3 regions of the Limnohabitans sp. TS-CS-82 genome follow, and region 3 is predicted to be linked to each of the others. Evidence: predicted binding sites of a transcription regulator. Region 3 holds the regulator's gene; each other region holds the start of a gene.
What was found. Region 3 encodes FNR, which switches genes on or off when oxygen is low (the NO sensors DNR and NnrR bind a similar motif). Its sites were predicted from a motif close to TTGATNNNNATCAA; they were not measured.
Positions count from the first base shown of each region.

Region 1: C5F52_RS16945 (OmpW family protein) is a predicted target of FNR. The motif match lies at 1,517-1,530, and genes of this name have one in related genera.
Region 2: C5F52_RS11290 (cation-translocating P-type ATPase) is a predicted target of FNR. The motif match lies at 1,219-1,232, and genes of this name have one in related genera.

Region 1 is NZ_PTQX01000008.1:202,857-206,134, forward strand. It holds gene paaE (1,2-phenylacetyl-CoA epoxidase subunit PaaE) at 1-774, shown strand, start outside; gene C5F52_RS16945 (OmpW family protein) at 854-1,447, opposite strand; gene metF (methylenetetrahydrofolate reductase [NAD(P)H]) at 1,574-2,413, opposite strand; gene C5F52_RS16955 (TlyA family RNA methyltransferase) at 2,436-3,191, opposite strand; gene ahcY (adenosylhomocysteinase) at 3,210-3,278, opposite strand, start outside.
Region 2 is NZ_PTQX01000004.1:295,917-299,194, reverse strand. It holds gene C5F52_RS11300 (nitronate monooxygenase family protein) at 1-709, shown strand, start outside; gene C5F52_RS11295 (universal stress protein) at 720-1,163, opposite strand; gene C5F52_RS11290 (cation-translocating P-type ATPase) at 1,269-3,278, shown strand, end outside.
Region 3 is NZ_PTQX01000007.1:121,641-124,918, forward strand. It holds gene ccoG (cytochrome c oxidase accessory protein CcoG) at 1-325, shown strand, start outside; gene C5F52_RS15145 (FixH family protein) at 332-622, shown strand; gene C5F52_RS15150 (hypothetical protein) at 678-986, shown strand; gene fnr (fumarate/nitrate reduction transcriptional regulator Fnr) at 983-1,720, opposite strand; gene hemN (oxygen-independent coproporphyrinogen III oxidase) at 1,797-3,185, shown strand; gene C5F52_RS15165 (sulfite exporter TauE/SafE family protein) at 3,185-3,278, shown strand, end outside.

The sequences.
Region 1 (3,278 bases), on a different contig from region 3:
CCACAAGGCCGCTTTGGCGTGCAACGTGCGCGCGCTTTGCATCGCGTGGGCTTTGCCGCGGGCTCGGGCATCACGCCCATCTTGTCGATCATGGCCAGCACGCTGGAAAGTCAAGCTGAATCGAAATTCACCTTGGTCTATGGCAACCGGCACATGGCCAGCGTGATGTTCAACGAGGCGCTGCAGGACCTGAAAGACCGCTACCCCGACCGCTTGACCTTGATCCATATCTTGTCGCGCCAAGCCCAAGAAGTGCCCTTGCTGGAAGGGCGCATTGATGGCGGCAAAGTACGCGCCATCATCACGGCATTGCTGCCCGTGAAAAGTATGGACGAAGTGTTTGTGTGTGGCCCCGAAGCCATGATCGAAGCCACCGAAGCCGCGCTGATTGATGCGGGCGTGTCTGCCAAACGCGTGCATTCAGAGCGCTTCACCTCCAGCACACCGACAGCGCCCCGCAAGAGCAGCACCACGCAAACAGACCCGTCAAAAAATGCGATCCAACTGCGCATCGTCTTAGATGGCAAACCTTACGACATGACCATGGGCCCCGACGACCATGTGCTGGACGTGGCCCTCAACCACGGCTTGGACTTGCCCTATTCCTGCAAAGGTGGCGTGTGCTGCACCTGTCGCGCCAAGGTGATGGAAGGCAAGGTGGAGATGAGCAAAAACTTCACCCTCGAACCGTGGGAAATGGAACAAGGCTTTGTGCTGAGTTGCCAAGCACGCCCGACCACGGCCAGCGTGGTGGTGAGTTTTGATGAGCGCTAAGTTATCGCGTTGATCGCCCATGAAAAATGCCCTGCATTGCAGGGCATTTTTGTGAAAGCCTTGATACTTCGTGAGGTGCTTAGAAGCGGTAGCCCACGCCCACACCCACGATCACGGGGTCGAGTTTCAAGACGCCACCATTGGCACCATTGCTGGCATACACATTGGTTTTGATGTGCACTTTTTTCACATCCAAGTTAAAAGAAATTTGCTTGGTCAATGGAATGTCCACGCCCGCTTGGAACGCCGTGCCCCAAGTGTCGTTGTCCAAGGTATGGCCAGTCGTCAAGTTCACGTTGGTGATCTTTGTGTAGTTCAAACCTGCGCCCACGTAAGGCTTGTAACCCTTCAAATCGGTGAAGTGGTATTGCAAGGTCAAGGTGGGGGGCAAGTGGTTAAAGATACCAATCGCAGCACCGCCCGCAGACACGACTTGCTTTTGTGGCACCGCCAAAACCAACTCAGCAGCCACGTTTTTGTTGAAGAAATAGCTCACGTCTAATTCAGGAATGGTCTTGTCGTTGACACTCAAAGCGAGGTCAGGATTGGTGGCGCCTTTGTTGGCCATGTCCAAATGAGCGGCACGCACACGCACCAACCAAGGCGATTCTTGTGCGGCGACTTGACCGGCGACCAACATGCCAACAGCGGCGGCGATGATTATTTTTTTCATGATTTTTCTTTCTTAGACTCCGGGCTATTCCCGTGAGATCTATTTCAAATCAAGAAAGATCTGCCGCCATTGATGCGCATCAAAGCCGCACGCTGCGGCATTTGACCCAGGTCAAACAAACGCAGCCTAAGCGATCAAACCTAGGTTTTCACAAATGGACAAGGTCGCTGCGCTTTGGTTCATGCTGTAGAAATGCAAACCCGGTGCGCCAGCGCTGCGCAGCTGATCGCACAAGTCGGTCACTACCTCTAAACCAAAGGCTTTGATGGAGGCCATGTCGTCACCGTAGCCTTGCAAACGCAAGCGAATCCAACGTGGAATCTCTGCGCCACAGGCATCGGAGAAACGCAACAGTTGCGACGAACTGGTAATGGGCATGATGCCCGGCACGATGGGAATCTCAACGCCGAGTTTTTGCACATCGTCCACGAAACGGAAATACGCATCACTGTTGTAAAAGTATTGCGTGATGGCCGAGTCCGCGCCGGCCTTGACCTTGGTCGCAAAGGCTTGCAAGTCGGTTTCTGCCGATTTGGCTTGTGGATGAATCTCGGGGTAGGCCGCGACTTCGATGCCGAAATCGTCGCCCGTCTCAGCGCGGATGAAGGCCACCAAATCGCTGGCGTATTGAAACTCACCGCCCGCGCCATAGCCGCTGGGCAAATCACCACGCAAAGCCACCAAGCGCTTCACGCCCATGGCTTTGAATTCAGCCAACTGCTGACGCACGCTGTCGCGCGTGGCGCCAATGCACGAGAAGTGCGAGGCCGCCGCCATGCCTTCGCTCAAGATTTCTTTCAAGGTCAAAAGCGTACCGGCCTGCGTCGATCCGCCCGCACCGTAGGTGACCGAGCAAAACTGGGGCTTGAGGGGGTACAGCGCTTGGCGCACAGTGCGCAACTTGTCGGCCCCCTCTGGCGTTTTGGGTGGAAAAAACTCAATGCTCAAACTGTTGTTGACGATCATCTCTATCTCTCTTCTTGGCGCGTCAGGCGCGACGGGCACCGATCCAAAACTCTTGGTTGCCATCACCACCGGCAATGGCGCTGGGCCAATAGCCCAACACCTCTAAATTCAAACTCGCACAGGCTTCACGCAATCGCGCCTCCACCTGCACATAGCTGGCGGGGTCTTTGACCAAGCCACCTTTGCCAATGTCGCTGGGCTGCAATTCAAATTGCGGCTTCACCAACATCAGCAGCGCGCCGCCCTGTTTCAACAAAGGCAACAACGCGGGTAATACAAGGGTGAGCGAGATGAAAGACAAATCACCCACAACCAAATCAAAACCATCACGCGCATCAGGCACGCGCACATCGTCCGCTTCTAGCTCGCGGGCGTTGATACGCTCCACACACACCACACGCGCATCGTCACGCAAACGCGGATGCAATTGGCCGTGCCCCACATCGAGCCCCACAACTTGCGCAGCGCCTTGCTGCAACAAGCAGTCAGTAAAGCCACCTGTGCTTTGCCCCACATCGAGGCAACGCAAACCTTGGACGGTCAGGCCACTGCTGAGCAGCGCACCTTCCAGCTTCAAACCGCCGCGAGACACATAGCGCGCCTCTGCGTTGTCCAGCAAGCGCAGCTCGCTGGGCAATGGCAACTCGTCACCGTTTTTGGTCACGCGTTGCCACGGCTTGGTGCCCAAGCGCCACTCGACGCCCGAGGCAATGAGCCGCTGCGCTTGTGAGCGCGAAGCGGCCAAGCCACGGTCGACGAGAAGTTGGTCTGCGCGCATGGACAAAAGCCAAAGGGCTTAGTAGCGGTAGGTGTTGGCTTTATAAGGGCCGTTCTTAGACACGCCGATGTAGGCGGCTTGCTCGTC
Region 2 (3,278 bases), on a different contig from region 3:
AATCGTGCACAAAAGCAACGACCGCTTAGAGCACGACATGGCCTTGTGTGTGAAGTACAAAGTGCCGATCATCATCACCTCGTTGGGTGCGCGTGAAGATGTGAACGAGGCGGCGCACAGCTATGGCGGCATCGTGATGCACGACGTGATCAACAACAAGTTTGCGAAAAAAGCGATCGAGAAGGGCGCCGATGGCCTGATTGCCGTGGCCTCCGGCGCGGGCGGACATGCTGGCGTGAAAAGCCCATTTGCTTTGATTCAAGAGATTCGCGAGTGGTTCGACGGCCCTGTCGCGCTGAGCGGCTCCATTGCCACGGGCGGCGCCGTGTTGGCTGCGCAAGCCATGGGGGCAGATTTCGCCTACATCGGTTCTGCGTTCATTGCGACAGAAGAGGCCCGTGCGGCAGAGGACTACAAACAAGCCGTGGTTGACAGCACCTCAGACGACATTGTGTTGAGCAACTTGTTCACCGGCGTGCACGGCAATTACTTGGCCCCGTCCATCCGCAACGCCGGCTTGGACCCCGAGAACTTGCCAGAGAGTGACCCCAGCAAAATGAATTTTGGTGGGGATGCCAAAAAAGCCTGGAAAGACATCTGGGGCTGCGGTCAAGGCATTGGCGCGATCAAAGCAGTGGTGCCGGCTGCCGAGTTGGTGGCACGTTTGAAGCGTGAGTACCAAGCGGCCAAGTCACGCATCACCGCCTGATCGCGAAGGTTTAGCGCAAGACCAACACAGGCACGCTGGCGTGTGTCAGCACTTGGTTGGTTTCGCTGCCCAACAACAAGCGCTTGATGCCGCGGCGGCCGTGCGAGGCCATCACGATCAAGTCGGCTTTTTGCTTTTTAGCCGTGGCGATGATGGCGTCTGACACGATGTCGGATTTCACCACTACAGGCTTGACGCTCACGCCTTTGGCCTTGCCCGCTTTGACCACGGTGTCGAGCATTTTTTGTGCGTCATCGGCCCACTGCTTTTCAATTTTTGCGACTTCGGTAGGGTTCAGTGGCAAAGAGCCTTCGAAATAACTTTGTGGGTAACGCGGCGTCACTTTGACAGCGACCAACTCAGCGCCACTCAAGGCGGCCAAGGCAATAGCGCTGGTGATGGCTTTTTTTGACAACGTGGATCCGTCGGTGGCGACCAAAATTCGTGTGTACATCAGTGACTCCTAAGTTATGAACAAGTTCAGCTTAGCGCTTGGGTTTTGCTGTGTCTTGACGTAAGTCAAGCTTAAGCAAGATGGACGCGCTAGGCTACAGCATATATGCATTCAGATTCATCGACGGCCCATTTGTTGGATGACCGCCACGAGTGGTTACGTTTTAGTCAAGCCCACGCGTCCACATCACTTCAAACCGCTGCCCAAGTGTGGGACTCGCATGTCGTGATTCAAGGCATGCACTGCGCCGCTTGTTCTTTTGCGATTGAAGATGCTTTGTTGGCGGTGCCTGGCGTGCAGTCGGCAGAGGTCAATGCCACGACGCACCGCGCAAAGATTGTCTGGTCGGAAGCGCTTGTCTCACCGTCGGTGTGGATGGCGGCCATTGCCAAAGCCGGCTACGGTGCTTTGCCTGCGGCTGACAGCACCTTGCGCCAAGCGCGGCAACTTGAAACGCGGCGCGCCTTGTGGCGTTGGTTGGTGGCTGGTTTTTGCATGATGCAAGTGATGATGTATGCCTATCCGGCCTATGTGTCAGGTGAGGGTGACATCACGCCAGACATGGTGTTTTTGTTGCGCTGGGCATCGTGGGTGTTGACCTTGCCGGTGGTGCTTTTTTCATGCGGGCCGTTTTTCAGCAATGCCTTGAGGGATATTCGCCAGCGTCGCATCAGCATGGACTTTCCAGTCGCTTTGGGCATGGTGATCACGTTTGCACTGAGTTCTGCGGCCACGTTCGAGCCTAACGGCATGTTTGGTGGCGAGGTGTATTACGACTCGTTGACCATGTTTGTGTTTTTCCTGTTGACCGGCCGCTGGCTGGAGTTGCGCCTGCGTGATCGCACCGCGGGCGCGCTTGAAGTTTTGATGAACCGCCTGCCCGACAGCGTGGAGCGTCAACAAGCCAATGGCAGCTTTGAGCGTGTTGCGGTGCGTCGCGTGTTGGTGAACGATGTGATTCGTGTGTTGGCTGGTGAAAGTTTCCCTGCGGATGGCATCGTCTTGCAAGGCCAAACCTTGGCGGACGAGGCCCTGCTCACGGGCGAGTCTCGCCCACAGTCTCGCGCTGTCAGTGACACCGTGGTGGCCGGTAGCCATAACTTGACCGCGACGGTGATGGTGCGCGTGACCCAAGTGGGGGAGGGCACGCAGTTCTCCAAAATTGTGGCCTTGATGGAAGATGCCTCGCTGCAAAAACCGCGTTTGGCGCAACTTGCCGACCGAGTGGCCAAGCCATTTTTAATCGGTGTTTTGGTCATGGCCACGCTGGCAGCGGTGGCCTGGTGGCCAAGCAACCCGAGCCACGCGCTGATGGTGGCGGTGGCGGTGTTGGTGGTGACGTGTCCATGCGCCTTGTCTTTGGCCACGCCTGCGGCCATGTTGGCTGCAGCGGGTACCTTGGCGCGTCACGGCGTGCTGGTGCGACGCATGCAGGCCTTGGAGTCATTGGCCAAGATTGACACCTTGATTTTTGACAAGACCGGCACCTTGACGCGTGACGGTCAGCGCATCACCCAAGTTTGGACGGCCGACGGCACAACGCCAGAACAGGCGCTCGCAACTGCCGTTGCTTTGGCACAGCATTCGGTGCATCCTTTGTCGCGTGCTTTGGTGGCAGCTCAGCATGACGTGGGCATTGCAGCTTCGCCCAACGTGGGCGATGTGCGCGAAGTGATGGGGCAAGGTCTGCAAGGTGGCGTTGGGCATACCTTCAAATTGGGGTCAGCCTCGTTTTGTGCGCCCAAGACCAAGGGAATACCCGAATACGCGCGAGCTTGCCAAGTACACTTGTGCGACGAAGACGCATGGATGGCCAGTTGGCAATTGTCAGAAGATGTGCGCGATGATGCGGCACAAACCATACAAGAACTTCAGGCCTTGGGCATGACGGTGTGGTTGTTGTCAGGCGATCAAGTTGAGGCTGTACAACGTGTGGCGCAGAGTGTGGGTATTTCGCATGCTGTGGGCGCGTGTTCACCGCAAGACAAATTGGCCCGCATGCAAGAGGCGCAAGCCCGAGGTGCGCAGGTGGCGATGGTCGGTGACGGGCTCAATGACGGACCGGTGTTGGCGGGGGCACATGTTTCCATGGCGTTTGGCAATGCGGTGCCTTTG
Region 3 (3,278 bases):
CAAGGTTGACGTGGTGCGTGACCGCTCGACTTTGTCGCGCATCACGGAATACGGCACACTTGAAAATGTGTACCGTCTGCAAATCATGAACGCAGCGGAGAGCATTCAGACTTACCGCTTGTCAGTCAAAGGTTTGCCAGGTTTGAAAATCACGACCGATACCGAAGTCATGGTGGACCCTGCACAAGCCCGTTGGATTGTGTTGCGTGCCGATGTGCCTTATGGTTCTGTCGAGGGTGGCTCGCACAAAATCATGTTTGAAGTTCAGGCCTTGGGTACCGATGAGTTTGTGGTCGAAAAATCTGTGTTCATCGTTCCTAGGTAATGCATCATGAAACAAGAAACAACTGATACCAAAGCATGGTGGCAATATGGTCACGTTTGGCTCATCATCGCGGGCCCTGCTGCGGTCATTGTGGCGGGATTCATCACGTTGGCGATTGCCATTCGCGTGCCCGACCCCGTGGTGGCCGACGACTATTACCGCCGAGGCTTAGATATCAACAAAACCTTGGCGGCAGAAAAAGACATGCAGCTGGCACCCGCCATGCAGGCGCGTAACCATGTGGTGACGCCCAAAGCTGAGTCAGCCAAGCAAGAGACCCCCGCGAAAACCCCATGACTTGGCGCTGTCATTCGAGCCTAGACTGAACTCATTCCTGTTTAGGAGAATCAGAATGTTGGCTCAGCGAATGATGTGGATTGCATGGCCTGCTTTTTTAGTAGCAGGTGTTTTGGAAATGCTGGTGTTTGCGTTTGTAGACCCGCAAGATATGCAATGGTTTGGTCAGCCTATTGAGCTCTCACGACAAGGTGTCTATACCTTGTCGTTTTTTGTTTTCTGGATGGTCACGGCAGCCTCCAGCGCATTGACCACCTTGCTGTCGGTATCACCGTTTGAAATGAACCGTTGCCCGATGGTGCCAACAGAGCGACCTGATGGCTGCCCCAAGCAAGAGGTGTGTTGCGACCCTGTCGCTGTTTAAATAGGTTGGCAGGTTTGTGCGTTCACGATGAGCTTGAGCGCATCGGCATTCAAAATGCGCACATGGCGTTGTTTGACTTCTACGACGCCGTCTTCTACAAACTTTGAAAACGTGCGGCTCACCGTTTCGAGTTTGAGCCCAAGGTAGCTGCCAATATCTTCGCGCGTCATGCGCAAAATGAGTTCAGACTGAGAGAACCCTCTGGCGTGCAGGCGCTGCACCAAGTTCAACAAGAACGCCGCGAGACGCTCTTCTGCACGCATGCTGCCCAGCAGCAACATCACACCGTTTTCACGCACGATTTCTCGGCTCATGATTTTGTGGACATGGCGCTGCAGGGACGTGATTTCGCGCGACAGCTCTTCAATGCGATCAAAAGGCATCACGCACACTTCGGCGTCTTCCAGTGCCACCGCATCGCAGGTGTGGTGGTCGCTCACGATGCCGTCTAGACCGATGATTTCACCGGCCATTTGAAAACCCGTCACTTGGTCGCGGCCGTCCTCAGCAGAGATGCGTGTTTTGAAGAAGCCTGTGCGAATGGCGTACAGCGCATTGAACTTGTCACCATTCCTGAACAGGTTGTCACCACGTGCCACTTTGCGGCGTGTGGCCACCACTTCGTCCACACGCTCCATCTCGCTCTCGTTCAAGCCTAAAGGCATGCACAGTTCGCGCAAATTGCAATTGGAACAGGCGACTTTGATACTGGTGGAATTCATGGGGTCTGACAGTCGTTTGTGTTGATGCAGGTCAACTTTTTGCTGCGCCTGCACGCCTATTATGGAGCGCAAATTTAGGTGTGAACTTATGCATTCTCTTGTCCTCAATCCAGAACTTTTGCAGCGCTATGACGTGGCGGGGCCGCGTTACACCTCGTATCCCACGGCAGACCGATTTGTGGAGGCGTTTGGTGAGGCCGATTATTTGCAAGCGTTAGAGCAACGCCGCGATGGTGTGGGCGCCAAAGCCTATCCCTTGTCGCTGTATGTGCACATCCCGTTTTGCGAGTCACTGTGTTACTACTGCGCCTGTAACAAGATCATCACCAAACACCACGAGCGTGGCGCAGAGTATTTGCGCTACCTTGAGCGCGAGGTTGATCTAAACATTGCGCACCTTGGTCAAGGTCAAGTGGTGTCTCAATTGCACTTGGGTGGCGGTAGCCCGACGTTTTTGAGTGATGCAGAGTTGGCGCAACTCATGGCCATGCTGCGTCGCAACTTTCAGTTTGCGCCAGGCGGTGAATACTCGGTCGAGATTGACCCACGCACGGTGACGCGTGAGCGATTGGCCCACTTGGCGGAACTGGGCTTTAACCGCCTGAGCTTTGGCGTGCAAGACTTTGAGCCCGCCGTGCAAAAAGCGGTGCATCGTATTCAACCCGCTGAGCAAGTGTTTGACTTGGTTGCTGCTGCGCGCGAATTGGGTTTTGAATCCGTCAATGCCGATTTGATTTATGGCTTGCCCATGCAAACGCCAGAAACCTTTGAGCGCACTTTGGAAAAAATCACCCAACTGCGTCCCGACCGCATTGCCTTGTATGCCTATGCGCACTTGCCCGAGCGCTTCAAGCCACAGCGTCGCATCCATACGCAAGACTTGCCGCCTGCGGCTTCGAAGCTGGTCATGTTGTCCAGCGCGATGCGTGTGTTGGTGGAGGCCGGTTATGTGTACGTGGGCATGGACCACTTTGCCTTACCCAACGACGCGCTGGCTGTGGCCAAGCGCCAAGGCCGCTTGCACCGCAACTTTCAAGGCTACAGCACGCAGCCCGATTGCGATCTGATTGCCTTGGGTGTTTCTTCCATCGGTCGCGTGGGCCCCACCTTCAGTCAAAACGTCAAGACCTTGGACGAGTATTACGACTTGCTCAACCAAGGCCGTTTGCCCGTGGCACGTGGCATGGCTTTGTCGCGTGATGACTTGGTGCGTCGCACCGTCATCATGGCACTGATGTGCCAAGGTAGCGTGCTGTTTGAATCGGTCGAGTTGGCGCACTTGGTGGACTTCAAAAAATACTTCGCAGCAGAGATGGAAAGCTTGGCCACCATGCAAGCGCAGGGCTTGTTGACCATGGACGATGCGGGCATTCACGTGACCGAGCTGGGTTGGTTCTTTGTGCGTGGCGTCGCCATGGTCTTTGACAAATACCTGCAAGCCGACAAGAACCGCGCAAGGTTCTCTAAAATCATCTGATGAACACAACTTTGGCTCTCACCGCACTCTTGATGGGGCTCGCGGGTGGGCCGCACTGTTTGGCCATGTGCGGTGCGGCCTGTGCAGGTATTG